One region of the Brevibacillus sp. HB1.2 genome, then DNA from elsewhere that is predicted to be linked to it. Evidence: riboswitches for the same ligand, from Rfam matches in the RefSeq annotation. Region 1 holds a riboswitch; the other holds the start of a gene.
What was found. Region 1 has a riboswitch for cyclic di-AMP ahead of HPY28_RS00125 (CAP domain-containing protein). Riboswitches for the same ligand answer to the same signal wherever they lie in the genome.
Positions count from the first base shown of each region.

Region 2: another riboswitch for cyclic di-AMP. It lies ahead of HPY28_RS11630 (C40 family peptidase); the one in region 1 lies ahead of HPY28_RS00125 (CAP domain-containing protein).

Region 1 is NZ_JABMIU010000001.1:21,010-36,038, reverse strand. Features, by position in the region: gene HPY28_RS00180 (diguanylate cyclase domain-containing protein) at 1-632, opposite strand, end outside; gene HPY28_RS00175 (M56 family metallopeptidase) at 782-2,974, opposite strand; gene HPY28_RS00170 (BlaI/MecI/CopY family transcriptional regulator) at 2,989-3,372, opposite strand; gene HPY28_RS00165 (RCC1 domain-containing protein) at 3,538-5,652, opposite strand; gene HPY28_RS00160 (TetR/AcrR family transcriptional regulator) at 5,731-6,306, opposite strand; gene HPY28_RS00155 (catalase) at 6,453-8,042, opposite strand; gene HPY28_RS00150 (2-phosphosulfolactate phosphatase) at 8,123-8,863, opposite strand; gene HPY28_RS00145 (hypothetical protein) at 8,978-9,424, shown strand; gene HPY28_RS00140 (hypothetical protein) at 9,868-10,137, shown strand; gene HPY28_RS31030 (hypothetical protein) at 10,134-10,241, shown strand; gene HPY28_RS00135 (cold-shock protein) at 10,382-10,585, opposite strand; gene HPY28_RS00130 (rhodanese-like domain-containing protein) at 11,016-11,360, shown strand; cyclic di-AMP (ydaO/yuaA leader) riboswitch at 11,445-11,597, shown strand; gene HPY28_RS00125 (CAP domain-containing protein) at 11,605-12,378, shown strand; gene HPY28_RS00120 (hypothetical protein) at 12,443-12,598, opposite strand; gene HPY28_RS00115 (homoserine dehydrogenase) at 12,699-13,709, opposite strand; gene def (peptide deformylase) at 13,729-14,250, opposite strand; gene HPY28_RS00105 (aminotransferase class I/II-fold pyridoxal phosphate-dependent enzyme) at 14,429-15,029, shown strand, end outside.
Region 2 is NZ_JABMIU010000004.1:22,887-37,915, reverse strand. Features, by position in the region: gene ilvA (threonine ammonia-lyase IlvA) at 1-684, shown strand, start outside; gene yhfH (protein YhfH) at 866-1,027, shown strand; gene HPY28_RS11660 (hypothetical protein) at 1,145-1,510, opposite strand; gene HPY28_RS11655 (hypothetical protein) at 1,607-2,179, shown strand; gene HPY28_RS11650 (biotin transporter BioY) at 2,274-2,837, shown strand; gene HPY28_RS11645 (cytochrome P450) at 2,948-4,288, shown strand; gene HPY28_RS11640 (sensor histidine kinase) at 4,479-5,864, opposite strand; gene HPY28_RS11635 (response regulator transcription factor) at 5,865-6,584, opposite strand; gene HPY28_RS11630 (C40 family peptidase) at 6,800-7,321, opposite strand; cyclic di-AMP (ydaO/yuaA leader) riboswitch at 7,326-7,465, opposite strand; gene HPY28_RS11625 (LiaF transmembrane domain-containing protein) at 7,785-8,189, shown strand; gene HPY28_RS11620 (PspA/IM30 family protein) at 8,253-8,948, shown strand; gene HPY28_RS11615 (class I SAM-dependent methyltransferase) at 9,043-9,621, shown strand; gene liaF (cell wall-active antibiotics response protein LiaF) at 9,636-10,526, shown strand; gene HPY28_RS11605 (HAMP domain-containing sensor histidine kinase) at 10,540-11,688, shown strand; gene HPY28_RS11600 (response regulator) at 11,696-12,325, shown strand; gene prpE (bis(5'-nucleosyl)-tetraphosphatase PrpE) at 12,500-13,324, shown strand; gene HPY28_RS11590 (N-acetylmuramoyl-L-alanine amidase family protein) at 13,339-14,121, opposite strand; gene HPY28_RS11585 (YneF family protein) at 14,283-14,513, shown strand; gene HPY28_RS11580 (hypothetical protein) at 14,535-14,714, shown strand; gene HPY28_RS11575 (LysR family transcriptional regulator) at 14,765-15,029, opposite strand, start outside.

The sequences.
Region 1 (15,029 bases):
GGCAAGCCGGTTAAATCATCGTGAAACGCCTGATATTCCATCATCGATTTCGCGCGATGCTCCAGCGTACGTATCTGGTCTTCGTACGCCTCCAGGACCAATTGCTGCTCAAAGCTGAGCAGCTTCGTAATGGCTTGAGCCAGTTTTTTCGAATCAGGATAATCGTCTTTCCGATCATCTATCATTCGCATGAGTGTGCCTAACAGGTTTTGAAAAGAACCCATGTACCACTTGGGAGGAAGCCCGATTTTTTGATGAACCATCGCTATCTTCAATCGTTTTTCAATGAAGGCAGGATCGATCCGGCCGTCAAACATCTCGATTAAATGATTCATTAAGGTTTGACGTAAACGTTCAGCGGTTGTGTGCTCCATCACGATTTGTTTCAAAGAGTCCACATGGAGAATCGATTCATAAAAAGAAGAAGTAATCTGCTCAATTTCAGTCTCAATGACAGGACGAAACGCTGCGATTAATTGCAAATCCTCTTCCGTCAAGTTAATCATGTTCATTTGTGCGATAACTTCGGTGTTTCCTTCTATTAATATCCGTGCAGAATCGTCTGCCGGCGAAATCGACGGTTGGCAGCATGCAGCGCTGTTTTCCTTGGACGAATTTGATGACTTCTGCATTTACATAGATTCTCCCTTTCCATAGAACCAACGTACTTATAGGCTCATGCTTATTCATAAATATTCATTCGACATAATTCTACATTGTCCTCTCATCGGGGAAAAGGAAAGAGTCTGCACGATTTATGTACAGACTCTACATGTTCCCGCTACTTTTTCAGATCAATCGCCTTTTCCTTTACCAGAGCTGCTACCAATTGCTGTTGCACGTCCGCTTCTACTTCTTTGAACGTCACTTTCAAGCAGACATCTTCTTTTAACCAAAAATAAGTGTGGTTGTCCTTATCCTTTGGGCTACTAAGTGTATCATCGACTTTATACGGCGCTGTGCGAAATACTTCTTGGCCACTGATGTTCAAAGAAGTGACAGGAACTTCAAATTTTGCACCGTCTATTCTCTCAAAAGGGACCTTTTTTGTTTTTCTTATGTTTTCCACAATGGATTTGTCCTTGATTTGGGCAAACAACACGATCGTTTTTGGTTTTTCAGGATTTTCAAACGTGAGATGAATGGTGCGCTTGTGTTTATCCTCTTCGTTTTCAGGGTAACTAAAATTGAGCTTTTTGTTAACATATGCTCCTGTTGCCTTGTATCCTCCAGGCAGCTCCAACGGAAAGACTGGTGCAAAACCGATCATTCCTGAGAAGTACTCCAGATCCTCTAAATCATAGATATCACTATTCAGAAAGTCGTAGTTTACGTATGTTTTTCTCAATTCTGCATTTGGAGCTTGAAACGATTCAATTATTTTTGCGATCTCCTTATTTTCTAATGGAGCTTCCCCCTTTATATAATAATAGAGACCCTCATCGCTCCAGAGATAGACAACGTCTTTAAAAACTGAGCCCTCTTTAGTTGTTGCCGTTCTTGTATTAACCTTTACAGATTTTCCTTTCAGGGATATCTGTTCTTGTGAGAGTGTGGAGTCGACGCTACTCTTCGAAGTTCCATCATCCGATATCACTTTAAAAGATTCCATCGTGTTCTCGACTGTGCTCACTCCGATCATGAGAGAGATGTTCTCACTTTGGAACAAGTGTATCACTGTATTTTCCGAAGGTTCTGATTCGCTCGAGTGAAGGATATTGCTGTTTTTGTACGAAACCTCCGACGGCAAATAAGATGGAACTTTGAAAGAAAAACCAGCCAGCCTTTCAGCCTTTTCCAGCCTATTGGTCACCTTGCTGGATGTATTGCCAAACAAAGGACGCAATTTTTCGTCTTGGTTTACAGCCACCTGGAGTGGAGTAGGCTCTGCTGCGTTGGTTAACGTCACTACACTAATGGCTAACCCGCAAGCCACCGCTAAAGCCGATAACGGGTAGGAACCTTTTTTGAACTTTGAAATCATTTGAATTCTCCTTTTCATCTGATCAGAATGATGGGAATGGTGAAAATAAAGTGGATACGACAGGGGGCGTCTCTCCGAAATCCGTCGCGCAAAAGAAAGCAGTGTCATGCCATAGGAAATCGCTTCTTTCTCCCCCAATACCTCCAAAACGTATTCATCACACGCAAGTTCCATATCTGCTTTCATTTTGCGAATCCATAACCAGACGAGCGGATTCATCCAATGGATAGCGAGTGCGAGAGAACCTAGGAAGCTCCACAACAAATCTTTGCGTTTGTGATGAGCGAGCTCATGCGAGAAGACGTGGTACAACTCGGCGTCTGACAACGATTGATATACGTCCCGCGGACAATAAACCCAAGGTGAAAACAGATTAGAGATTAACGGGCCCTTTGCCAGTGTCCCTGTATAGACGTGTATTTTCCTTTTTACCCCAAACTTCTTTCTGCAATCATCCATGATGGAAAACACTCTCTCATCCGTCACTCGCATTAAAAAGCGTTCTTTGTTGTGTATCTTGTACAGATAGGCGAATAGCCTCGCCAACAAAAAGACTACTCCGACAAGCCACACTACTGTGAGAACTTGGATATAGATTGGATGCGAGGAAACTGCATTCATCCCTTCATCCTTAGCTGCTTCGGTTTGTATCTGATTTTTCTCGTTGTCTTTTAATTCGTGGGAGACTTCTGAGATGACGACAGGAAGTTGTGTGTTTGGCATTAGTTGTGGTTCTGCGGAGAAAGAAAGCGGCTGGGCAGCCGACATGCTGTTACTTGCCCAGAAAACCCAGGTAAAGAGGCTGAATGAACTCTCCGGTAGCACGGGGATCATTAGGCGTGCCAAAACGATGAACCATAACAAATGATGCATGCGCCAGCTAATCGCTTGGCTAACTCCTTTTTTTATGGCTACCAACAAAATAGCTACCAGGCTTGCCCCCAACGAGGCGTAGCACATCCACAAAAAAATACTCCCTAGAATATCCATTTACAGGTCCCTCATCATTGCTTTTTCTTTTGTTTTTCCGTCAATATTTTTTGCAGCTTGTCTATTTCTTCGTTGGATAACTGCACATCTTCGAGAAAATTGGTCATCATCGTGCCTACAGCCCCATTAAAAACACGTTTCAAAAAGGATTCGCTTTCAGCCCGTTTGCATTCAGCTTCTTGGACGAGTGGGAAATATCGGTAGCTACGGCCAGATTTTTCATAGCTGATTGCTTTCTTTTTGAGCAACCTGTTCAAAAACGTGCGCACCGTCTGCTCTGTCCATTCGATATCGGCTGGTAAACGCTCAATGATTTGCTCTGCTGTTGCTGGATGATCTCTCCAGATCACCTTCATGATTTCCCACTCGGCCTCCGATATTTTCGGAATGTTGTTCATCACGTCATCACCTCTTAGATTTACAAATGTAAATTTAACCTCTGCTAAGATATTACAATTGTAAATTTAAACTGTCAACCATCTTTTTCCATATCTTCTAAAAACGGCAAAATAAAAAGCACAGTGGAAAATGAATGCTCCCACTGTGCCGATTCTTCCCGTCTGTTATTGTCTGACCATATCTGGTTGAAGCTCACCTTTTCCGTATGGATTATCGCCAATCAATACGATCTTATCATCTTCAGTGACCAGTACATGATAATGCGAGCCTGGTCCTTCGATCGCATAGTCGTACGAAGAGGAAATCAGTCTAACAGGCGCAGCCACTTTTTGTTTTTTTAGCGGTTCCCATTCGTGTTCAAAGATTTGCCCATCCTTCGTAATCCGCAAACGTCCGCTCATCATGGCAATGTCTTCTTCCGTTTTGGGTTCCAACTTCACTTTGATAGCTCCTGCGTCATTTCCTTCGCTCTCAGGGTAAACCTGCATTTCCTGAACCTTACCTGCTTCGTTGATCGCCCAAACTGATGCGATATCCTTTGTATAACGGACAAAATACTCTGGTGCAAGCTCACGAATTCCTTCCAAACCAGCTATCTGTTCAAATGAAGTGAACGGTTCATCATTCTTCCGTTCTGCGTACAATACCTGACCATTTTTCGTCACAGCAAAAAACGTATAAAGATTGGTATAAAGCTTGGTCACATCCGCTGCCAATTTTGAATCGATCTTGAGGGTTTCCACTTTTTGTGGGCGCAAGTTCGTGATGACATATACCCCTCCGCGTTCAGCGGAATCAAAACTGAATTCCACCGTCAGGAATTGGTCATCTTCCGTACGTAACAAGAGATGCTCCTCTCCACCAACGAAATCCTTGATCCGAGAAGGCAGTGCCAATGTTTCACAGCTGCTAAATTCACTGGTCCACAACTGGATTTGTCCGTTCTCATTTAAGGTAACCGGAGAATCCATGATGCTATCCAATGTTTTTACTTTCGTAGGTCCTTTCACTTCATATGGCACTCGATCCGCGCCAAAACTCCATACAGAACCATCCTTTCGGACGAAGTACGGTCGATTCAGCTCAGTTACTACTTGTTTTACATCACGTAATTCGCCCAATTCTGTCCATTTGTCAAAGGTAACAGGGATTCGTCCCAGCTGTCCTGTCATATTGCTGCCAAATGAATAGACGTTTCCTTTTTTATCGAGAGCAATCACATGGTCGGTTCCTGCTTGTACGTCTGTCATATCAGAAAGACCCGCTATTTTGACAGGCTCCTCGAGCTCATTTTCCAGATTCGCACCGAGCATTCCAAGTGTATTATCTCCCCAGCCCCAGACAGTTCCGTCCGCTTTTACGATCAAGTACAATCCTTCTCCGCCAACTGCCATCCGTGTGGCACCATCTGCATGAGCGGCACGCACTACTTTTTCATTTTCTTTTGTATTGTAGCTATACACTTCGCCTTTTTCTGTTTGGATTAAAGCGCGATCCGTGTAATCGACGGCTATTTGTTTGACTTTCCCTGGGATATCCATTACCTGCAGGTTTTCTGTGTTCAGCTCTCCGGATTTGCCATCGAGATAAAGAAGCTTCCCTTGGTCATCTATGGCAAACAAGGAAAAGGCTGAGCTATACATGTCACGGATATTCGAAAGCTTCGTCACCTTTTCTGTTGCTTTCGCTCCTTCTTCCCATTTCAGTACGGTACCGTCTTCTTTCAGTAAAAAGAGTACGCCTTCATGAAGATCGAGCTGCTGAATGTTCTTGATTTTATCCAGACCGGCCAGTTTTTCTGGTGCTTTCTTTTCATCGATCTGCCATACATCACCGGCGCCCGTCAGGACATAATCCGTCGTGACTTGCTTGGCATTTTTGAACCCTGCTAGCTTGTGCGGTTCATACTTCTTGTCAGATTGATAGCCCCATTTCCACACTTGCCCATCCTCGGTGAAGGCATACGAAATACCTGGCCTCCACCCATAGCCTGCTTCATCAAAAATGACGCCTGTTGCAATGGCAGTAATCCCTTCCAGCACCGGCTTATTCTCCAATGATTTCCAAGACTTCGCAGTTATGTCCGAAACATCCGCTTTCGTGTCATCTTGACTGCAAGCCTGTAGCTTCACCTCGGTATTGCCTATCGTGCCAGCCGATGTTTCTACTTTAGTGGAACCTGCCTTCGCAGGGGATGCAGCAACGACCCCACCCGTCGTCAATAAGGAGAGTACCGCGGCATAGCTCAACAGTACTACCCATTTCTCTCTTCGTATCATTATGAATCTCCTCGCCATCGTCTAATGTAAACATTTGTAAGACGCTGGCAACTCGAATTGCGTCACTGTTTTTTTCAATTACTTTAGCACGCTTCTCACTGTTTCAGTCCAGATATCCCTCTGATCTAGCTCAATCCCCATCAGCATGTAATTACTGATATTATCAACGACGAGTGCTAGAATATGAGCTTTTGCTACGACACGATCAGGCGTGACGACACCTAACTCTATCCCTCGCTCTAATAAGGAGGTAAAGCCCTGCAAAAAATCTTCTTGCATCATACGTAGCTTGTCACGGTACTTCTCTTTTTGACTGACAGACAGCAGAAATTGATTGAAGACACGTAAAAAGGCATAATCCTCTTCCTCGCTCGGCAATAGCTTCAACCCAGATTCGATAAGAAGTTCCGTGAAATTGTCAGCTGTAAAATCTGTAACCGTAAAAAAATGAGAGAATGTATAATTTCCAAACAGTTGTTCAAACAAATAATCGAGAAGTGCGTCCTTTGATGCAAAGTGGTAGTAGATCGCCGGCTTCGTGATCCCTACTTCTGTAGCGATCATCGTCAGGCTCGTCTTTTCAATCCCATGCTCCGCGAATAATTGATAGGCTGCTTCTACAATATGTTGATGTGTTTTATTATCTTTTGACATGAAATAACGTCTCCTTTGGCAAATCGATCCCATACGTTTTAGCCTACTGATTGTTAAGTCAAATTGCAACCGGATACAAAAAAGAGCTTTACCATGGCTTCGGCAAAGCTCCGCTGTTCATTCAGTCTTATTGTTGACTCGGGTCATCAGTAAGGCTTGGACGGACGGGACTTCTGTTCGGCTTCCTTGACAGCCGCCCCGGGATTCGTTGCGCCCATCGGTCCGCCCATCTCTTTGCTATTTCCGCCATTGCCCTGTGCGACTCCAGCTTTCAAACGCTGACCGTACTCTTCGTCACATTGCGAGAAGAATCCAAGCATTTTTTCTTGAATGCGAGGATCACAGGAGAGGAGTGCATCCGTCAGATTGGCAATGAGATCTTCTCTTTCCCAGTCTTCCATGAGGCGATAACGTTCTCCCGCCTGTTTGAAATCGTTGGTGCGATCAATTTTTTGACGAACGACCTTCCCTTCTACTTCTGGCTGATGATCAGGAGCGGCTTGCTTGGCTTCCTGCAATCCGCCAATCGTCGATGGCTCATAGTTAATATGCCGCTGCGCTCGATCTACATGGTACAGCATTTGACCGCCTTCCTGGTTGGTAGCGACATGCTTTTTGGGAGCGTTGACCGGAAGCTGCAAGTAGTTGGCGCCAACCCGATAACGCTGCGTATCGGAGTAGGAGAAGGTCCTTCCTTGCAGTAGCTTGTCATCAGAAAAATCAAGTCCATCCACTAAAACACCTGTCCCAAATGCTGCTTGCTCGACCTCTGCAAAATAGTTGTCCGGATTTTTATCCAGTACCATTTTGCCGACAGGAAGAAACGGGAATTGATCTTCGGGCCATATTTTCGTTGGATCAAGTGGATCAAAATCGAGCTCAGGGTGATCGTCATCACTCATGATCTGGACGCACATTTCCCACTCCGGATATTCTCCTCGCTCAATCGCTTCGTACAAGTCCTGTGTGGCATGATTAAAGTTTTTCCCTTGAATCTCTTCCGCCTGTTTTTGTGTCAAATTTTTAATCCCTTGCGTTAACGGCTGCCAATGGTATTTGACCAGGACCGCTGTTCCTTCATGGTTTACCCACTTGTACGTGTTTACGCCAGAGCCTTGCATTTGCCGATAGTTCGCTGGTATTCCCCACGGGGAGAACAAAAACGTGATCATATGCATGGCCTCAGGCGTGTTCGAGATAAAGTCAAAGATCCGTTCCACGTCTTGTATGTTTGTGACAGGATCAGGCTTGAACGCATGTACAAGATCAGGAAACTTCATCGCATCCCGAATGAAAAAAACTTTGAGGTTATTGCCAACCAGATCCCAGTTCCCGTCCTCTGTATAAAACTTCACCGCAAACCCACGTGGATCGCGCAATGTTTCGGGAGAATGTGTGCCATGAATAACCGTAGAAAACCGTACAAACACAGGCGTTTTTTTCCCCTGCTCCGAAAACAGCTTTGCTCTCGTGTACGTAGAAATCGGCTCATCACCAGCGGTTCCATATGCTTCAAAATAGCCACGCGCTCCTGCTCCTCGGCTATGCACGACACGCTCAGGTGTTTTCTCCCGATCAAAATGTGTGATTTTTTCCAGAAAGTCGTAATTCTCCAGAACCGTTGGCCCGCGATTTCCAACGGTCCGCAGGTTCTGGTTGTCTGTAATCGGATGGCCTTGGCGATTCGTCAGGATATTTTCTTCTGACTGGTTGATGGACTTGCTGTTGTCATCCATATGAATCCTCCCTGTCCAGTTTTTCTCATGTATGGTTCATAACCATGGTTACCGAATGAGGGATTCTTTATGCGAAAAGACTAATTAGCTTCGTAAGCAAAATCATCGTTAAGCACTGGAACCGTGAAACTCTGATTCCATTCCGCTGCAAGTGCGACATCTTCCGGGTATCCCTTGCTGATCAGTTCTTGGCCAGAAGCACATTTCTGCAAATAAGCAAGAAGATGATCTTGGGCTGATCGGAAAGCTGCCACCGCCATTTTGGCCTCTGGTGACAATCGATATTCCTCCAATTCGTGAAGCAGCGCACCTGCCGCAATCATATCCTCAATAGCGGGTCGCAATGCTCCATTTCCCCATCGTTCACCGCAAGCAATAACCGTCACAGTTCCTTTCTGCTGTTGTATGTATCTGGCGACGGATGATGCATTTCGCAAGCACGCAGCGATTACCTTCGCACCTGTTTTCTTTGCCAGCAAGGTACAGGTCGATCCATTTTGCGAGGGCAACACCATTCTACTTCCCATCGGAACCGTTTTCAGACAGGCGGGTGAAAGGGAGATTGGTTCTCCACGTTTTCCAGCAAGAAGCGCTACTTTTTGTTTAGCGAATGCTACGGCTGACTCATCCTTCACCTGATAAGGATAGACGATCCCTCCACGTCCCGTTACGATATCGACACACGTGCTGAAGGAGAGCACATCGATAATGACGATCATATCCGATGCTGCCCCGACCTGTTCCACCCCTTCGTATCCCCAATCAAATCGAGCCGTATAGTTTAGTTGTTTGCATACAGGCGTTTCTCCCAAAACCTCCACCATCCTCTATCAAAAATAGTTACTCGTCCCCTTACGTTCGCCGTTACAAATCAAGGCAAGAAACAATATCGTATTATTGTCCCACTAGAATACTCAAGAATGGAGTGAACATGGATGTCTGAAATCGAATACGACGACGATCAAGGTGTTACGGAAAAAAGAAGTCACAGACGCCCACGAAGAAATACTGTGAGAACAACTGGTATTTTGCAAAATAACCTCGCTGTTGCTCTCACCGCTCACCTCGACCTCGTAAATCTGAACACAGAAGAGGTTGAAGTACGTGTGCAAGTATTGAACTGGGGTAATGCAGTTACGCAAACGAATCCAGTTAGCACCTTGCTTGACATCACGCAATTTATCCCTGCGAATACTCGCACTGCTTTCAATGCGCTGGTCCCCGCTTCTTTCCACTATGAAGTGCGCCTTACCGTAGCAGAAAACAACAGAAATGTCCTTCTCACCACTTATGGCCGTACTTCTATCGGTGGCGGTCAAGTTGTTGGTCTTTCAGTTCTTGACAGTCAATTCCAAACTGTCGAAATCGAAACTTGTATTTAACTACTTTGTAGGAAGAAAATGAGGAATTATGGTGGGACGCCATAGTTCCTTTTTTTATCCATTCGCATGCAGGAACAGGCGCTGAGGACGATCCCAACGCCTTTTATAATGCTCCCATAGACTGAGACACGGGAGGTTAAAAAATAAGTTATAATAAGAGCATGGAAAAACGGAACCAATATACCTCAGAGTTTAAAACAAAGGTTGTCCTGGAGGTCCTCCGGAAGGAGCAGACCGTGAACGAAATTGCTGGCAAGTACGAAATGAGTCTCTAAATGAAGCAAAACCCGATCAATTTTACGCCCATACTATCGAAAAAATCGCATCCTAAAAACAAATAACGAATTCAATCGTCGATATATCGTACTTGAGGGTAATAATAATGTGCTTTATGACTTAACTTCTGATGTAATGAAAAGATAATTTTAAGGGGGAAGAAAGTGGTGAATAATCAATGTAATTTAAAATGGGCTGATTTAAGCGATCCAGTTAAAACGATAATAGAACACATTGATATCAATTGTTGTGATGAAGATTTTCAAGTTGGAACTAAACTAAATATACCGTATTTTAAGGGGAGATTCACTCAAGAAATGGCAGATGCAATTCTCGAATATCAATATTCAACTGAAAATTTAAACGAAAATTGTTATTCTGCCGAACTGCAAGATGGTGTATTGATGATAAAATTCGTTAAGAGTTCAGAGAGATAGCTCGTTATGTCCAATTTTATAACCAGGAGCGCCCTCATCAATCTCTAAATGAAGCAAAACCCGATCAATTTTACGCCCATACTATCGAAAAAATCGCATCCTAAACACTAGGACTACGAAAAGGAGGACATAACTTATTCCTCAAAAAATCGTGTCTTGACAACGGGGAGCATTACATTTTGCTTCTACGACCACGACAAAAAAGAAACTGCCCTCGAATGGACAGTTTCTTTTAAAAGGAGACTTACAGTTTTACTACGTTCTCAGCTTGTGGGCCACGGTTGCCTTGAACGATGTTGAATTGAACTTTTTGACCTTCGTCCAAAGTTTTGAAACCGTCACCTTGGATTGCGCTGAAGTGTACGAATACATCGTCTCCGCCTTCTACTTGAATGAAACCGAAACCTTTTTCTGCGTTAAACCATTTTACTGTTCCGTTCGTTTGCATTTAAAAAAACCTCCAAAAATTCAATTTGAATATGCTAGTCATATTTACCGAAGCAAATAAAGCTCACATATCATGAAGGAATACCAGATCATGTGCTATGATACGCCTTCATGATACGTGAATTTTACCTACTCAGCAAATATACAAATGTCATGGGACGGAACTGCAAAATTAAAAACTAAACCTTTTGAAAACCTAAAACAATGAAAGCCCTTCCTCTCTTCCATCCTTGCGGCTCCGATGACCGCGCCAGTGTGAATCGGGGATTCAAAAATGTTATCCATCAGCATACAAACACCTCGATGAATGATTAGGTATCAATTTTTCAAGTAGCAATCTCATTCTACCATGGTTGTCCAAAAAAAGCAACCGTTCACCCTTATAATGGGAAGGCGATACTCTGTTACAATAGCATTGGGAGGGATTTCATTTGCAAAATCATACTTTGACAACCATTCAATTATCAGAAATGCTTGAAAAGAAAGTGCCTGTACTATTAGTGGACGTACGCGACGTCGAAAAATTTATCACCGGCAGCCTCGTTCACGAAAATGCATCGACCCGAAACGCACCCTATCTTCTAATGAAAGAACAGGACAAGCCGTTCGATGAAGAAACCGAAAAACTTGCGCAAAATGTGCAGATTGTTACTGTATGTACAACCGGTAACAAAGCTCAAAAAGCTGCCGCTCTTCTTCGTGAGCATGGTTTTCAAGCAAATGCATTGGAAGGCGGCTTAACCGCATGGAAGGAACAATCAAACGGAGCGAAATGAGCCTAATTTATCAACGATTCTAGCTTTTTGCCATATATTACTCCTTTATTTCGATTGGGATTGTCTGATATCGTTGTTCATGCCAAACGAAATAAGCCGAGACTTTCTGAAAAGGAAGTGCGGGGGACTTTTTAGTGGATGAGCAATTCCACATGGGGTGAATCGCCGAATTGGCGTAGGGTTGTTTCCTCAACCCGAATCCGACAACTAACCTCGTAGGCAAAAAAAAGGAGAGATTTGTTTAATGAAACGTTTTGGTTCTGTTACAATCGCGATGACTCTTGGTCTAGGCTTGGCTTTGACAGGGTTTGCTTCTTCTGCTTCCGCAGCATCTAACTGCCCATTGAAGAACGGACAATTCCAATTCAATGTGGGTCAAAATATGGGACAATTCCAAAAAGCACCAAATGCACAACAGTTCTTTAACTTTTATCAAAAGCAAGGCTTTGTTCCTGGCCAGTCACAAGCAGTACAGCCGATGCAACCTGTTAAGCAAGGACAAGCTACACCTGTACAACCATACCCAATTCAACCAGGATCTTTTCAATCAGCACCAGTTCAACAAACACCAGTTCAACCAGCACCAGCGCAACCTAGAAATAACGTCACTCAGCCTGCCGCTCCAGTAAATCAAGCGGAACAAGGAAAAACTGGTGATTTTGCGAAACAAGTCGCGGATTTGGTGAACCAAGAACGTGCAAAAGCAGGTCTCAAACCAGTTCAAATGGATGCAGCATTGTCCAAAGTAGCTTTGGCAAAAGCACAAGATATGTCTGCTAACAACTATTTTGACCACAACAGTCCAACGTACGGTTCCCCATTTGACATGATGAAGCAGTATGGTATTCAGTACTCGACTGCAGGTGAGAATATCGCCATGGGTCAACAGAGTCCACAAGAAGTTATGCAACAATGGATGAACAGTGAAGGTCACCGCCAAAACATTATGAACCCTGCGTTCACAAAAATTGGTGTAGGCGTCACAAATGGCTACTGGGTACAAGAATTTATCGGATAAAACGCATTGTACGAAACGAAAAGCCGGTGTCTCTTAATCGAGACCCGGCTTTTTCGTGTAGGCATCATTCCTGCTGTGCTTCGGATGCCTGCTTTTTGGGGGTACAGCAGCAGCTATCCTGCTCATTTACCAAAGCGACGTTCTTTTGATTCATTTTTTGCTTGGTTGGGTAAGCAGATACTTGCTGCAGCTCGGCATTGACATCAGACGATTGGTTCATCCGTATGGCCCCCTTGCCGTTTTTTGTGGTGCATCCTTAGTATGCTCGCGGTTGTAAAGGACTCATTCCTAAGGAACACTGGAAGCACATGCAAATGAACCTATCTGCTAATGATATGTTCAAGGTCTTTTAAGGCAGCCGCTGCTGCCGCGACAGGATCTGACTTTCCTCCAACGACCAATAAATCCCCCATGACATCTGTTTCTACCCGTATGGCTTTTGTCGTACCTGATACAGATGCAAATGGATGGGTAAGATCCACTGCACAAAGCTCCACTGCTATAGAAAATGTGCCATTTGCTTCCTTTTGGATGGTTCCGATCAGCTTGGGAATCTTCGTATGCTTTTTCCATTTCTCGATTTGTAACGAGGTTATTTCGCGAATACTTGCGCGTGCGATATCAGTCAGATTTACTTGCGCACCAAAAGCGGCGTTTGCCAAGATCGTGAGCTTTGAAGCTGTATCCCAACCATCGATGTCGTAAGAAGGGTCCGGTTCGGCAATCCCCAACTTCTGAGCGAGCTCGACTGCTTCCGCACAGGTGAGCCCCTCTTCCATCATTTTTGTGAGCACGAAGTTAGTCGTTCCCGTAAAAATGCCTTCGACTCGTTTCACTTCACAGCCTGCCAAGTTATACTGCAATAGATCGATCGTCGGCAGGGCTGCTGCTGTAGCTCCACTCACTTTCAACGCGACGCCATGTTTTTTGGCTAGAGCGGCTAAGCCAGCATAATCGACAACAAGCGCACCTTTTGAAATCGCGATTGCATGTATAGCATTTTCCAATGCATAACGAATAAAAGTAAGACCGGGTCCTCCCTCTTTTTCAGAAGGACCAGCCTCGATGAGCACATCCGCTTGAACCGATTGGATAAATTCCAGCGCGTTCCATGATGGGTTCTTTGCTTGTTTTGTATGTGCATAGTCTTCCCATTTTCCTGAATCAATTCCGTTCTCATCATAGAGACCGGAAGCCGAACGAACGACTCCCACGAGTCTGACATCCGCTTGATATAGCTCGCGGTATCGGTCCCGTCGCTGCTCCAGCAGTCTGGCTACCTGCTGTCCTACTGTTCCAAAGCCTGTTAACATAATATTCCAACGCTTCATGAGTCAATCTCCTTGCTATTTATGCTCTGTTTCTACTTTTAGCCTGTATCCGGTGCAAGTCCTTGCGATTCAGTTTCTTTCCTGTTTTTGCTGAGTAGAGCTCTTCTGTATGATCAATAAACAAAATTCCTTCCAAATGGTCCATCTCGTGCTGAATACACCGAGCGAGAAAATCTTCGGCTTCGATTGTCTTTGTTTCTCCTTGGCGGTTCAGCGTCTGAACTTTGACATAATTCGCCCGACGAACGATTCCAAACACACCCGGTATCGAAAGACAAGCTTCTTGCCCTTCCTGCTCACCTGATTTTTTCATCCATACCGGATTGATCAGTTCAATCAAGCCGCTACCACAATCCATCACAACTAAACGCTTCGGGATGCCAATCTGTATCGCGGACAAGCCTGCTCGACCTTTCCCAGCGTAAATCGTTTGGGCCATATCATCCAAAATCTTTTCAACCTGTGGAGTAATGGACGGTACTCTTTTTGAAGTTTCACGCAAGATAGGGTCCCCCAGGCGAACGATCCTGCGTTCAGCCATTTCCTTCTCCCTCCCGCATTACTCAGTTTTCGATTTCAAGGTAGCAAATCCGTTCCTCGCTGTCAAAAGGAACCTCGCAAAATCTGAAATATCCCGCTGGGCAAGGGTGACAAATGCATGTAGATACGCTATCTTTATTGGTAAACATAGATGTTTTCAAATGAAGAGGGAGGCTATCATGCATTCATTGGCATCAACGCTGAACCAAACCATCCAGCGGGAAAACCCGCACGTGTATGAAATGCTGTCTGACATCGCGAAACTGATTTATTTCCCAAAAGAAGGGATTCTCAGCCAGTCGGCAGAAGCGAAAGCAAAAGCGAAAAAGTACAACGCGACCATCGGGATTGCACTGGAAAACGGTCAACCGATGCACCTTAAGGTCATCCAGGATAACCTGTCTGCTTACCAACCAAAAGACATTTACGAGTATGCTCCCCCAGCGGGAAAGCCTGAGCTGCGTGCAGCATGGCGTAAAAAAATGATTGAGGAACAGCCTTCACTGGCTACCCATACGTTTAGTAACCCAATCGTTACAAACGCATTGACGCATGGCCTGAGCATCGTATCTGACTTGTTCGCTGACAGCGGCGACAGTGTCATCATCCCGGACAAAAACTGGGAAAACTACGAGCTTACTTTTTCGATCCGCCGCGGTGCGGAAATGGTCTACTATCCATTATATAACGACGAGATGAAATTTAATGCTGCTGCTTTGCGTGATGCGATTCTCGCACAAAAAGACAAAGGCAAAGCCATCGTCGTACTCAACTTCCCGA
Region 2 (15,029 bases), on a different contig from region 1:
GCGGGTGTGGGAACGTACGTAAAAGGCATCAGCCCAAACACACAGATCATTGGTGTGGAACCAGCCGGAGCAGCTTCGATGCAAGCCGCTTTGGAACAACGCGACGTTGTCACCTTAGATGAAATTGACAAGTTTGTCGATGGTGCAGCCGTCAAGCAAGTGGGGCAGCTCACGATGAGTATTTGTCAGGAGCTGCTGGATGACATCGTGCTGGTGCCAGAAGGCAAGGTGTGCACAACCATTTTGGAGCTGTATAACAGCAATGCCATCGTCGTAGAACCTGCAGGTGCCCTTTCGATTGCGGCTCTCGATTACTACCGGGATCAAATCGCTGGGAAAAACGTAGTGTGTGTGATCAGCGGTGGAAACAACGACATTGACCGGATGCAAGAGATCAAGGAACGCTCCCTGCTGCATGAGGGATTGAAGCACTATTTTGTGATCAATTTCCCACAGCGTGCTGGAGCCTTGCGAGAGTTTATGGAAAAAGTACTGGGACCGCACGATGATATCACACGCTTTGAGTATACGAAAAAGAACAACAAAGAAAATGGTCCAGCGCTGGTTGGCATTGAAATGAAATGCAAAGATGACTATCAGCCGTTAGTCAGTCGGATGAAGCAGCATGGTATCCGCTATGTAGAGATTACGCATGATCCATATTTGTTCAATTTGTTGATTTAGGTCCTTGTGTTACAACAGATGCGGAATTTGCAAAAATGTATGAATACAGCGAAAAAAGGAGCAATGAAGAGAGAATGAGCGAGAGAGAAAGATAAATCGGCGTAATGTATTATAACAAACTTTTATAAAACAGATGCTGTTGTAATACAATACAGATAATAACACACGGGGGGTTTTAATCATGACGCCGATCACTACTTTCTTTCGCAATCTCGAAGCAAAATGCTGTGCTGCTTGCGGTCAGATGATCCACGAACAAGCAGAATCGTATGCAACTGAATGCACACCATGCCAAGAGCAAGCATCCTTTGACGCTTACAAGTACTATCATCAAAAACGCTAAGTCGAACATGAATACTGGATAAAACAGGTGTACCACAGGGCATGAGCCATGGCAGGTATACCTTTTTTTTGATTCAAAGAAAAAGCCGCTGTTCCATAACAACGGCTTTTTCGCATGTCAGCGCGGTTTCTCGGCCTGTTTTGCAGCTTCCTGCTTGACGTAATCAATCAGCCCCAATTGAAAGCCTTCCTGTGTAAGGAGACGTTTGGCTTCATACGTACTCGCATAGTAGGCTTGGACATGCGGATCGTTGTCCAAAACGTAACGACACGCCTGATCACGAGACAACTCCTGGTACCAGTCTGTCTGTTTGATTTGGGCGACGAGATCCTCATAGGCAGGTTCCGGCTTTTTCCATGGATTCAAACGATGAATAATTTCACCAAGGATTGCAACAATGATTAGAATTCCGATTAAAAACATAGCTGTCACCTCAAAGGTTGGATCACTCTCATGGTACCACTCTCCTGGAGGCACCGCCATGGGGAAGTCGGTCTGCTTGCAAAACAAGTAGAAAGCAGGCATGCTATATACTGTAAATAGAAAGGGCCCGATTGCTTGGGATAAGGAGGGCGCGAGATGTTTCATCCGCTTGTTTTTGACAATATCAGGGTTGTGTTGGAAGGTGCGGTATACGACCGGGACTTCGAAGGGGCAATTACGATTACGAACCGTTCGGATGTCATGGATATGGCTACATTCCATCGACAGTTTCAGATCCAGTTCAAGCTGGCTGATCAACATGATCATACCGCAGCTGTTCGTGCTGAGATGCAGCTTCGTACTCAGTTAGCTGATATTGCAGCCGAGCAGCTAGAACAGCCGTTGACAGATCATATCGGATGTACGATTTGCATCCATTTTTACTTGCAGATGGAAAATTACAGAGATGTGCCCGCAGAAGCGAGAGAAATCACATCGATTCTCAATGACATCTGGGGTCAGCGTCCGTATATTACACAGAAAGTATCGGCTAAGCTAGAGGAGCATCGAATCGATTGGCCACCGAAGCAAATAACCAACCAGGTGACGCTGGACTTTCATCGAAAAATTGATGAAGGCAATATCGATGACCTGAACGAATTAATCGATTATACGGTTCAGTCCCTTCAAAAGCTGCAACTATACATGGATCAACAAGCAAAAAGGTAAGCGGACAGAACGGGGATTTACAAAAGGGCAGATGCGTATTATTATTTTGTTAACCTTATAACATTTTCAGTTAACAAAACGGAGGCTAGTACGCATGAGAAACGAACGCTTGAGATGGCTGTTGCTCTCTGCCATCTTTGCCGCAATGACAGCGGTATTGTCGCAGGTGACTATTCCCTTGCCGTTGATTCCGATTACCGCGCAGACGTTAGCAGTAGGGCTGACGGCGACCATTTTGGGAAGACGATACGGGACACTGGCTTTGGTTATTTACGTTTTACTCGGTGCAGTCGGATTGCCTGTATTCAGCGAGGCAAAAGGTGGATTGCAAATATTGGTCGGTAAATCAGGCGGGTACATATTTGGGTTTATTGCAACCGCTTATGTGACCGGACTCTACCTGGAGAAAACAAGATTCAACCTGAAAAACGCCATTATCGCCAATATCATTGGCATGTTTGTCACACTCGCTTTTGGTACAGTACAACTCAAATATGTCATGGACATTCCATGGGATAAAGCTGTCGCATTTGGTGCAACACCTTTCCTCATTGTAGGCGTTGTCAAAGCAGTTCTGGCTTCTCTGATTGGCATCAAGGTCCGCGAGCGACTGATTGCTTCTCGTCTGTTGCGTACAGATCAACCTGTTACACGATAAACAAAATGATTTCGTAAGCCATCCGAAGTTCGGGTGGCTTTTTTTCGCATAATCTCCTTATCGTGCCGGATACTATCGGTAGGATTTTGCATGTAAAAAGGAGGAGACACATGAATATCACGATCACCGGCCCAAAAGGCCTTCCGATCTCAGGGAACTTGATGGCATTTCGCCGATCGCCGCTTCAGTTCATCCGCGACGCTGTAGAAGAGCATGGAGAAGTCGTCCATTTTCGCTTTGGTCCTTCTCGCCATGTTTACCTGTTAACGAATCCGGATCATATCAAAGAGGTTTTGGTCAGCAAGCAGGCGCATTTTCGAAAAGGAAAAGCATTGCAGTCCGCACGACCTGTCGTAGGGGATGGAATTCTCACCAGTGAAGGAAAAAAGCATCTACGACAACGACGGCTTATGCAGCCAGCTTTTCATCGAGAACGTATCGCCAGCTACGGAGAGGTGATGGTCCGGCAAGCAGTTGATCTTATGTCGGATTGGAAAACCGGGGAGCTGCGCGATATTCACTCGGACATGATGAAAGTAACCCTTGCGATCATTACGGAGACTATGTTTGGCAAAACCGTCAAGGAAGGTGCCGATCAGATTGGGCATGCCATCGATGTCGGTTTGAAATACGTGGCTAATAAAGGCTCCTCTTTTATCGACATTCCTTTGTCCGTACCTACTAAAAGCAATCGGGAGTTCCTGGAGTCGAGTGAGCTGCTGGACAAAACGATCTACTCCTTGATCGAAGCTCGTCGTAATAGCGAAGGAGAAGAGCACAAGGACTTGTTGGGGATGCTTTTGGCTGCGCGTGATGAAGATGATGGGGAAGGAATGACAGATGAGCAGGTGCGCGACGAGGTCATGACCATTTTTGTAGCTGGTCATGAGACGACTGCGAATACCATGTCGTGGATTTTTTATTTGCTGGCTACCTATCCCGAGGTGGAGAAAAAACTGCATGACGAGCTGTCAACCGTGCTGTGTGAAAAGCTGCCGACAGTCGAGGACCTACCCCAGCTGAAGTATACGAATCTCATTGTACAGGAAACGCTGAGGCTCTATCCAGCAGCCTGGACGATCAACCGGGAAGTGGTAGAAGAGGTGGAGATCGGCGGTCAAACGTACAAGCCAGGTGAAACACTGATGATGAGCCAATATGTCATGCACCGTAACCCACGCTATTATGAGCAGCCTGAACAATTCATTCCAGAGCGTTTTGACAGCGACCTTTTAAAAAGAAATCCAGCTTATGCTTATTTCCCGTTTGGCGGTGGGCCGCGTGTTTGTATCGGGAACAACTTTGCTTTGATGGAGGCAGCTTTGCTATTGGCAACCATCGCGCAGCGATATCGACTACGACTGGCTGAACCAAATCAGGAAGTGGAACCCGAGCCGTTGGTCACCTTGCGTCCAAAGAACGGATTGCCGATGCGTTTGGAGAAGAGATAGAAAAAAATGGAAATAGAGGGCAAAAAAAGAGGCATCTTGTCACTACGGTTTCGCCGATTGTGTCAGATACCGAACTGGGGGTTATTTATCACTGAAAGCAACATGCTTACAAAAATTATTTTACTAGTAAAATATAAAGAAATAATTAACTGAGAATAAATCTATATAAAGTAAGGGTAGCTTGTGAAAGCTACCCGTGGAAGAAGGGGATGGTGAAGGAGAAACTGCTTCCCATTCCCAGTTCACTGTTTACCATCAAATCTCCGCCGTGAAGCCGGACGATGCTTTTGCAAATCGTCAAGCCTAAGCCCGTACCGCCACTGTTGCGATTTCGTGATTTTTCCGCCCGATAAAACTTGGTAAAAATCTTCGGCAAGTCTTCAGAGGCGATTCCTTCTCCTTTGTCGATCACAGTAAAAAGGACATGTCCTTCTCGCTGATCACATGTAAGGTAAATGGAGCCATCTGGTTTGTTGTAGTGAATGGCGTTGTTCAACAGGTTTTCCATGACACGTCGCAGCTTGGTCTCATCCGCTTCGATGTGTAGTTCATTAGAGATACGCAGCTTCCAGTGAAAGGTGAGGCCTGCCTCTTTAATCCTCGGCAAATAGTCCTCAATGATTCCTCTCAAGAAGCTTTTGACATGAATACGATTAATGTTGAGTCGGACTTCGGAGCTTTGGGCGGTGAAGTCCTGCAATTCATCGAGCAGCTTTTCCAAGTCCGTCGTTTTTAGCTCGATTTTGCTCATCTGTTTCTGTATTTTGGTCATATCCGTCACACGACCGGAGCCGATATATGACGCATACCCTTTGATCGTGGTGAGAGGTGTGCGGAAGTCGTGGGCGATCGACGCAATCATTTCGGCCTGTCTTTCTTCCGCTAAGCGAAGCTCATCAACCATATCCCCGAAATATCGAAAGAGTTGCCCAAATTCATCATGGGAGCGATACGTAAATGTCACTAACCGTTTCCCTTCCTGGATTTCTTGGGTGACGCGCGATAATTCGTTCACAGGCCGTAGTATCCAGCGAACGAACAAAGCGAGCAGAACCAATCCCACCAGACTAATGCTTCCGTAAATAAACCAGAGCATCATGGAAACCCCTGTCGTAGCCATCATGTCGTAATCATCTGTGTAGAAATAAACAACGATCTCCCCTGTACGCGGTGGCTCCTGCTGAAAGTGGTACTCAGCTACCACTTTGAGGTCATTTTGCTTGGAAGAATCGCCACGGTTTGATGAGGAGGGAGAAGGCATTTTCAAATTATAGGCGCGCGATGTTTTGCTGTAGATGGTGTTTCCATTGGCATCCTTCACGAGCATGCGGTACATCACGTCGTCTGGCAACTGCTTCTCAAGCTCCAAACGTTCGATTGGGTCCTTGAAATTACTGACGAGAAGCAGTTGATTGAGCATGACCTTCTCTGCGGCTTCCTTCTCAGCCTGATACTGATTATGCCGATCATTTTTGAGTTGAGCGACAATAATGTCTTGAAAAACAAATTTAAACAACAAGATGTTGAGTGTGATCAAGGCAATGAAGGAGAGAAAAATTTTATTACGTAAGCTCATTTAAAGCTTCTCCCCGATAAATACGTAGCCTGTCCCCCATTGTGTTTTAATAAACTGACGCTCTGTTTCCAGCTTTTCCCGGAGGTTTTTGATATGGACGGTCACTGTATTGAGCGAGCCATAACCATATCCCCAGACACGGTCATAGATTTGCTCTCTTGTAAAGACGATGCCCGCATTTTCTGCGAGGAATGTGAGCAGTTGAAATTCTTTTGTAGAGAGCTCAATCTTTTGATTACATACATAAACGGAATACGTTTCTTTATGAATTTCTAGGTCCTTGAATTTCAAAACGGTAATCGGAGAAGAGGCTGTTTCCTTCTCAGGCTGCTCTTCCGTATGCTTGCGAATACGCTCATAGCGACGCAGGTGGGCACGAATGCGAGCGAGCAGTTCTTCTGTATCAAAAGGCTTCGTGATGTAATCGTCTGCGCCGATTTCGAAGCCGACTACCTTATCTACCGCTTTTCCTTTTGCACTGAGAAACAGTATAGGCAAATCCCACTCACGGCGAATCTGAGAGCAGAGCTCGTAGCCACTCATGTTGGGCATCATAATATCCAAAAGGATCAGGTTAGGTCGCTCTCCTTGGCTGAGCAGGGAGAGAGCATCTTCTCCACTCTCTGCGGAGGAAACGGTGAAGCCCTCGTTCTCCAAAATGTCTTCTAGCAGTTCAATAATCTCCAGATTGTCATCGACAATTAAAATGTGATCTTTCACCGGAACAACCCCCAGTTACTTCTATTAATAAGGAATACCATTCAAAGAATGGGTCTTGTCTATCATAACATGCTTTGACCTCATCAGGGGAAGAAACCCCGTAAGTTATTAAGTTGTTCTAATATGTAAGGGTACCTCTTTAGACCAGGTACTAAATTTCGTCAGAAAAAGCCAGAGACATTGTGTCCCTGGCTTTTTATTATTTTGCCGAACGACTATTTTTGAGCTGGTTTTTCCGGCAACGATGCAGCTTGCACCGCTTTTACCTTTTTCGGAGTTTCTGCTTTCGCTAGAACAGGAGCACTGAGACGCTTAGCGCCTACATAACGCTTGCTCCAGTAGTATGGATCGTTCAACTTGGTGTTGACGACTCCACGACCAGATTCCGAGTGCACGAATGTGCCGTCTCCAATGTAGATACCCACGTGAGAAATGCTGCGACCGTTCGTATTAAAGAACACGAGATCGCCTGGCTGCAAATCTTTTCTGGCTACCTCTGTACCTAATTCGTACTGGGAAGCAGAATTGTGAGGCAGGTCTACACCTAACGCATCAAATACGTAGCGCGTGAAACCGGAGCAGTCAAAGCCCTTTTTGGACGAGCCGGAAGATTTGTAAGGGGTACCGTACAAGTCGCTGACTACTTCATTGAGAGAATTCTCCTCAGCAGCCTGTGCAGCGCCTGCCCCCATAGCAAGCATTCCAGCCATAAATAAAGATAAAACCACCTTGCGCAAAAGAAACTGCTCCCTTCGTGAGCCTACGAGGTTAGCTGAAGGGTTCGGTCGAAAGGACGCCCTAGGCTGCTAGGAGTAGCAACCATTCACCCCAAAAACGTGGTTCCCCCGTTTCCGCCAAGCGGAATTCGGCTATTTTTCGATGTTTTTTTACACGCACTCTTACGAAGATTCTACGCCAGTCCTTTTTTTCCTTCTTTTTCATCCGTTAGTTCACATATTCGTCACAAAATTACCGTCAAATGCTGTAACGTTTTCGCTCGACAGAGCAAGCCGCCTTTCGACGCAGGCTTGTTCTGCCTTGCGCGACAGCTCGTCCGATTAGGGCAGGAAATTGTCTCCGTCCAAGGGCGGAGGGAAAAACCAACCGCACGCCCGTTATGGGAAGCCTATACCGAGGGCTACAATAAGGGCATAACGTTCCACAAGCACCACATGCAAAACGAATGGAGGTAAGCGAGTAATGAGCGAACGGTCTGGCAAAGTTCTACTCGGGCTGGTTCTGCTGCTAGTCGGTGGGTTGGTTCTTCTAGATCTGGTGGGTATCGATATCGGAGACTTGCTCGGGTTCATCATTCCCGGTGTGATCATGATATACGGTGCCAAAAAGATTATGGGACAAACCGGTTCACGCTTTTGGGGAATCCTCGTCTTTCTATTCGGGTTCCTGATGCTGATTGGCAAGCTTGACCTACTGTTTCACGCGCTTCTGGCCATTGGGGTAATTTATCTGGGATATCGCTTACTGCGTCCCAGTCAAGAACCAAAGCAAGCTCCACCTACTTGGGAGCGTGAATGGGCCCAAAAAGTATTAAAGGAAGATACGCTAGACACTTGGGAGAAACATGTAACACGAAGACAACAATAACGCTACGTCGCAAGAGTCTTTTGGATGAACAATATGATGTGATATGATGAGGAGGAAAAAATAATGAGTATCTTTAAACGTTTGCGTGACCTGACAGTAGCTTCGGTGAATGATGCATTGGATTCGATGGAAGATCCGGTAGTAATGCTGAATCAATATATGCGTGACATGGAAGTAGAAATCGGACAAGTTGAAGTAGCGGTTGCCCGTCAGGTTGCACTGGAAAAGAAATTCCGCCAGCAATTGGATGAAGCCAATGCTCTGATTGAAAAACGCGATCGTCAAGTCAAGCTCGCCTTGACTGAGGGAGAAGACGAGTTGGCTCGTCGAGCACTCGCTGACAAGAAGCAGTACGAAGGCCGTGCAGCGGAATACGAAGGTCTTTACCTGTCAGCATCCGAGGCAGCTTCGCAAATGCGTGAGAAGCTGGCTGAGCTGAAGGAAGAGTTCTATAAAATGCGTGCGAAAAGGTTCACACTGATGGCACGTGCACAAGTAGCTCGTACACAAAAGCAAGTCAATCAAGCAGTTGTCGGTATCGGCAATCAGTCCGCAGGCCGTGGCTTCGCCCGCATGGAAGAAAAAGTGATGCGCATGGAAGCAGAAGCGCAAATGAGTGGACAATGGAGCCAAACGAACCGCGCTTGGGAGAACGCTTTGTCTGAACTGGAAAAGGATGATCTCGATGCAGAACTTGCCAGCATCAAAGCATCCATTAATGAAGTAAAAACACCGGTAGCCAAACCAGTACAATCCTAATTCGACAGGAACTGGGGGACTAGGTGTAGAATAGATTGTGTCAATTCGGCAGCCTGTGTACATCAGGCTGCTTTTCCCCTAGGAGGTACGATTCTTGCAGGACTTCTTGGTCTTTTTGCGGCGGTTTATCGCTGAGCCTGGACGCGTCGGTAGTATAATCCCCAGCTCTCGTTTTTTATGTGAGCAAATGTTGAAAAACGTCGATTGGGCTTCAACCGATGTGATCCTGGAGCTGGGACCTGGTACAGGGGCATTTACCCAAACGATCTATCAGCGCTTGCGTCCCGGCACACATTACGTGCTTGTGGAACGAGATCCCCATTTTCGCTCTATGCTTCAATCACGTTTTCCCGATCTTCCTATCAGGGAGGAAGCGACTAAACTTAGGTCTTACTTGGAGGAGCAGAACCTTGCAGGTGCAGATGTTATTATCTCAGGTCTGCCATTCGCCAATTTTCCACAAGAGCTGCGGGCAGCAATTCTGGACGAAGTTCAATCTGTACTGAAGCCAGGGGGCCTGTTTATTACATTCCAATATTCGCTACAACTCCAAGCTGAGTTGCAGGGTCGTTTTCCCTGGGTCAAGATCGACTTTACCCTGTTGAACATTCCGCCTGCATTCATCTATACATGTCGTAATGGTCAAAGTGAAAACGATCAGCATGGGGCGTGAGAGAGGAGACTTTTGTGAAACTGTCCCGTTTGCACAAAATGTTGGCTGGTATCCTGATTATTTTTACGGGAATCGGCCTTTTATTAGACAGTTTGGGTATCATTTCGTTCGGTCTGTTTGATTTGTGGCCGATGGTGCTTATTTATTTCGGCCTTCGTTTGTGGGGGCAGAAAAATCGGATTGGCGGAGGGATTCTATTCTCCCTGGGGACCATCATCGCGATGGATATGTGGTTTGGTGTCGGGGTTGATGATTTGTTCCAGATTGCAGTGCCAATCGTGTTTATTTATTTCGGGTTTCAGTTGATTCGGGGCAAGAACAGCAGACGAGATCACCGTGTGAATCAACCATTGGGTGATACGGGGACCTCATCTGCTGCGGAGACGATTGTGACAAGTGATGCGAGTGTTCCGAGTGACGTGAAGGTTTCCACAGAGGAGCGCCCTTGGCTAGACAGCTGGAACAAATGGAAGCATGTTGGTGGCAAAATTCCACATCACGAAAGAATGTCTTCATCACCTGACGACACGTTGCCAAAAGATTCCCGCAGTTCTCTGATTGGAGATTATCACCTGACCTCGGGGCGTTTTGAACTGAATCACTTGCATGTCTGGCATGGAATCGGGGATGTTGTGATTGATCTTTCCCGGGCAGTGCTGATGCGGGATGAGGCAGTTCTTGTCGTAGAGGGCTGGATAGGCGATGTGACGATTTATGTCCCTGTGGATCTTCCTGTATCGGTAACGGCAGGGTTGAGTATTGGTGACCTGGAGGTGCTAAGCCACCGTCAGGGAGGTATCAATCGCAGTGTTAAGATTCGTTCAGATCAGTATGATGAAGCATTGCAAAAAGTAAACTTGCATATCTCGCTGCTTGTCGGCGATATAAAAGTCAAGTACATCTAGGAGGTACTGGCGGATGCGTCGACAGCGATTGGCAAGTATTCAGTGGCAATACGTGCGCTATGGCATGTTACTGGCCGTCAGTGCAATTACTGCCGCGTTTATTTGTTTCTTTTGGCTATACTTTTTATGGAGAGACCACCCCGGGATTCATCGGTGGTACAACGAAATGATTAGCGACCGCAACTTCATGTGGTGGCTTCAAGAATATATAGGCATCAATCTGCCTGCCGATCCAGAGGGCTTGATTCAGCTTGCTGCTTTTGTTGTCTCTTTGCCTGCAGGTGTCTTAGTGGCATTGATCATTTCCTATATCATTGGCAATTTGTTGAAAAAGAGACTCAGTGTACTGTGGGAAGCTGCCATGAAGCTTGGGCGCGGGATGCTGTCGTATCGGGTTCCAGAATTGGGCGTCGATGAAGTCGGCGAATTAGGATGGCAGATCAATCGCTTGGCTTCGCAATGGGAAGAGCAAGTGGCATCTTTGCAGCGGCTGTCGAACCACAATGCGGCTCTCGCAGAGCAATTGAAGCATGCAGCGGTAACAGAGGAGCGACAGAGATTGGCGAGAGAACTGCATGATGCAGTCAGTCAGCAGCTGTTCGCCATCGCCATGACGACTGCGGCGATGAAACGGCTTGTAGAAAAAAATCCGCAACGTGCAGCACAACAGATTGAATTGGTCGAAGAGATGGCAGCAGCAGCACAAGCGGAGATGAGGGCATTGCTCTTGCATCTTCGCCCGGCTACGTTACAAAACAAGTCATTGAAGGAAGCCATTCTGGAACTTTTAGATGAGCTGACGCGTAAAAATACCATGCAGCTGTCTTGGGAGATCGAAGACGTCGAAGGCTTGCCGAGTGGAATTGAGGATCATTTGTTCCGTATTTTGCAGGAGTCCTTGTCCAATACATTGCGGCATGCCAGAGCTACCCAGATTACAGTGAAGCTGTTTACGCTGCAAGAGCAGGTTCGCCTGCGAGTATCGGATGACGGTGTTGGTTTTGATCCGGATGGGGAGAAAATGACGTCCTACGGTTTGCGCAGCATGCAAGAGCGCGTAGCAGAGGTCGGAGGCTCTATGGAGATTTACTCGGCAATTGGGAAGGGGACGCAAATTGAGGTCCGTATTCCTCTAATGTCACAGACGGAACGGGAAGGGTGAAGGCTAGGTGATTCGGGTACTACTGGTAGATGATCACGAAATGGTTCGGATGGGTCTGGCTGCTTATTTGTCTACAGAGGACGATATTGAAGTCGTAGCAGAGGCAGGCAGTGGAGAAGAAGGGGTGCGGATGACGCAAGAACTGCGCCCGGATGTCGTTTTGATGGATTTAGTTATGGAAGGCATCGGCGGTGTGGAAGCGACTCGGCGTATTCGTGAAAGCTGTCCATCCAGTAAGGTTATCGTCTTGACCAGCTTTATTGATGACGAAAAGGTATATCCGGTCATTGAAGCGGGGGCATTCAGTTACTTGCTGAAGACTTCGCGTGCAGCCGAGATTGCAAAGGCAATCCGCTCTGCTGCGGCGGGTGAGCCAGTTTTGGAATCGAGGGTAGCAGGAAAAATCATGGCCCGTTTCCGTCACGGTCAAGAGTCCCATCCCCATGAGCAACTGACGCCGCGTGAGTTGGAGGTTTTGAAGCTGATCGGTCAGGGCAAGTCCAATCAGGAGATTGCAGATGAGCTGATTATCGGGATCAAAACGGTCAAGACTCATGTGAGCAACATTCTTGCCAAGCTGAATGTGGAGGATCGCACGCAAGCGGCCATTTACGTGCATACGCATAGCTTAGGCTAATCACATAGCATCATGTATAAGTAAACGCGCCAAAAAGCTCCTCGGTAAACAGGGGCTCTTTCGCGCGTTTACTTGTTTAAACAGTTTTCTTGTATACAAACCGTGAGTTTTTTTCGTAGATGTGGTAAAGATAGTAAGTAACGAATGAGAGATTACGGAAAGGAGGGACGGGTTATGAGGCACAAACCTCAAACACGCTCCAAGGTGCTTTCGGCTGACGATGGTGTGGATATCGTTGGAGATGTTCACGGCTGTTACGACGAATTTATAGAATTGCTCAAACGCTTGGGATATGAACAAACCCCAGACGGGACCTATCGCCATCCCCACGGCCGAAAGCTCCTTTCCCTCGGTGATATCACGAGTCGTGGACCTTACTCAATTAAAATGCTGCAATTTTTTCACCATCATGTCACGGCAGGCCTGGCTGAGATGGTGGATAGTAATCATGGGTGGAAAGTAGCCCGCTGGTTGGATGGCAGACCAGTGACATTGGCACATGGAGATGAAAAGGTAGAAGAGGAGATTCGGCTGTATCAGCAAGAATACGGGCCGAAGAAGGCCTCCTTGCTACGAGAGCAGAGTCGCAGATTGCTATTTTCTTCTCCTTCTCACATGATCATCAAACGGAATGAAAAAATAGTAGCAGTCGCCGTTCATGCGGGGATTCGTGATGATTACATAGGGATGGATTCGCCTGCGGTCTATACGTTTTGCCGATATGGCGATGTGGCAGGGACGGGACCAGATGGACGCCCGATCCGCAGAGAGTGGGCAAAAGAGAGAAAAGTGACCTCGCCCATTATTGTATGGGGACATGATCCGCATCCAGAACCAAAACGAAAAAATGGCACCATCAACATCGACCAAGGATGTGTATTCGGCGGAATGTTAACCGCCTACCGCTACCCAGAGGACGAATTGGTGAGTGTGCCAGCAAAGAGAAATTATTCGGGCTTAATGGATACGCCGCTGACCCGTTTTAAGACCGACGATTAAACGGAGACGTTACGTTACGTTTTGAGCTTTTCGAATAAACGTTTTAGGATGACAGCCTGTGCCCAGAGCGGCAGAGGCTGGTCAGGCTGCTTACGCCATTGTTCGTCGGTTAATAAGCCTTGATCATACAGCCAGTTGACAGCTTCCTGCTTCCAGTCAGGGACCGTCCCGTTTCCAGGAGAAGTGGTGGGAGCAAGAGTCGGTGCTGCAGTAGGTTTTGGAGTAGCAGTAGGAGACGTAGGAGGCTGGTAGGGAAGTTTGGCGTACGTGCAAAATGCTCGGACTACCCCTTCCGCGAGATCTCGCCAATCCTGTTGCAGTTTATTTGCGTCCAAAGCATTGTCAGCAAAGCCGTACTCGACGATAACCGTCTCTACGCTGCCAGTCTCCCGGTGCATGAAGTAGTAATCGAGCCGCGGATTATCTGGCAGTGTCCGCGTAAAAATGCGTCGATTCGGCATCCCTTCGGCTGCCAGGGCATCCTGGATCAATTGGGGGAAGGTTGGGGACCCATAAATCGAGTAAATGACCTCGGAGCCTCGACCGCCACCTGAGTTAATGTGGTTCGCTATACAGTAGCGAGCACCGCTGTTGCGAACCAGAGCAGTCCGAGCTTCACTTGTCAGAGTCACATCGGTTGTCCGTGTGATAGCGACAGGAATATTTAGAGCCAAAAAGCGATTATATTGATAGAGCGATATTTGCAAATTCATATCTTTCTCGGTAAACTGCGTGTTGTTTCCTCCACCTGGATCGCTGCCACCGTGTCCAGCGTCCAGAATCACAATTGGAGCCATAGTTGCTTCACCTCTTGCTATTAGAATATGCTTGAGACAAAGATATTGTTGAGGGCAGTGTTCTCATTTTCCAAGTTTTCTAATCACAATTTACAGAAGATAGCTCAACTATGGTACAATAAAAGAGTTCATAATTACGTATAGAGGATGGTAATGTATTGATGGCTTGGTACAACTGGGTAATTCCAATTGTTACATTGTTAATCGGTCTCGCTGGTGGATTTTATGGAGGGACTTATTTATTGAAAAAACAAATGTCCAACATGCAAATGGACGACAAGCAGCTTCAAGCCATGGCCCGTTCAATGGGGATGAATCTCAACCAAAAGCAGCTTAAACAAATGAGCCGTACGATGAAAAACATGAAAATGCCAAATAAATTCGGGAAGTAGCGTGAAAGGGAGTGTCGTTTGATGGGGGCGACCCGGCTGCGCTACACGATGATCGGTTTTATAATCGGGGTGTTTATCGTGTATTTGAAAGACCTGCCGCTTGCTGAAGGAACTCGGTTTGCGGCCCCTTTTTACGGAGCGGGGATTGGACTGCTCATTGACGGCATTATTTTACGTATGAAAAAAAGAAAACAAGAGTAGGGGAAGAGCCTGGCGAATGATGCCAGGCTTTTTTTCTTTTGGGAAGGGGCTTATTTTTCAAGAGAATCAGCAAAATACTGGACGATAAAATCACAGAATTTGCGTGCTGCCAGGGAGAGATATCTTTTTTCGTGACGAATCATTTGAAAATGTCGCTGGCAGATCGGGTGTTCGATCGGAACCATGACAAGGTGAGGGTCTTCTTCTCGACTGATACAGCCATAGAGGGCGATGCCAAGACCTGCGCGGACCAGCTTTTGTATAGAGCCTGGATCATCTACCCGACAAGCGAATTTGGGGGTAATCCCTGCTTTT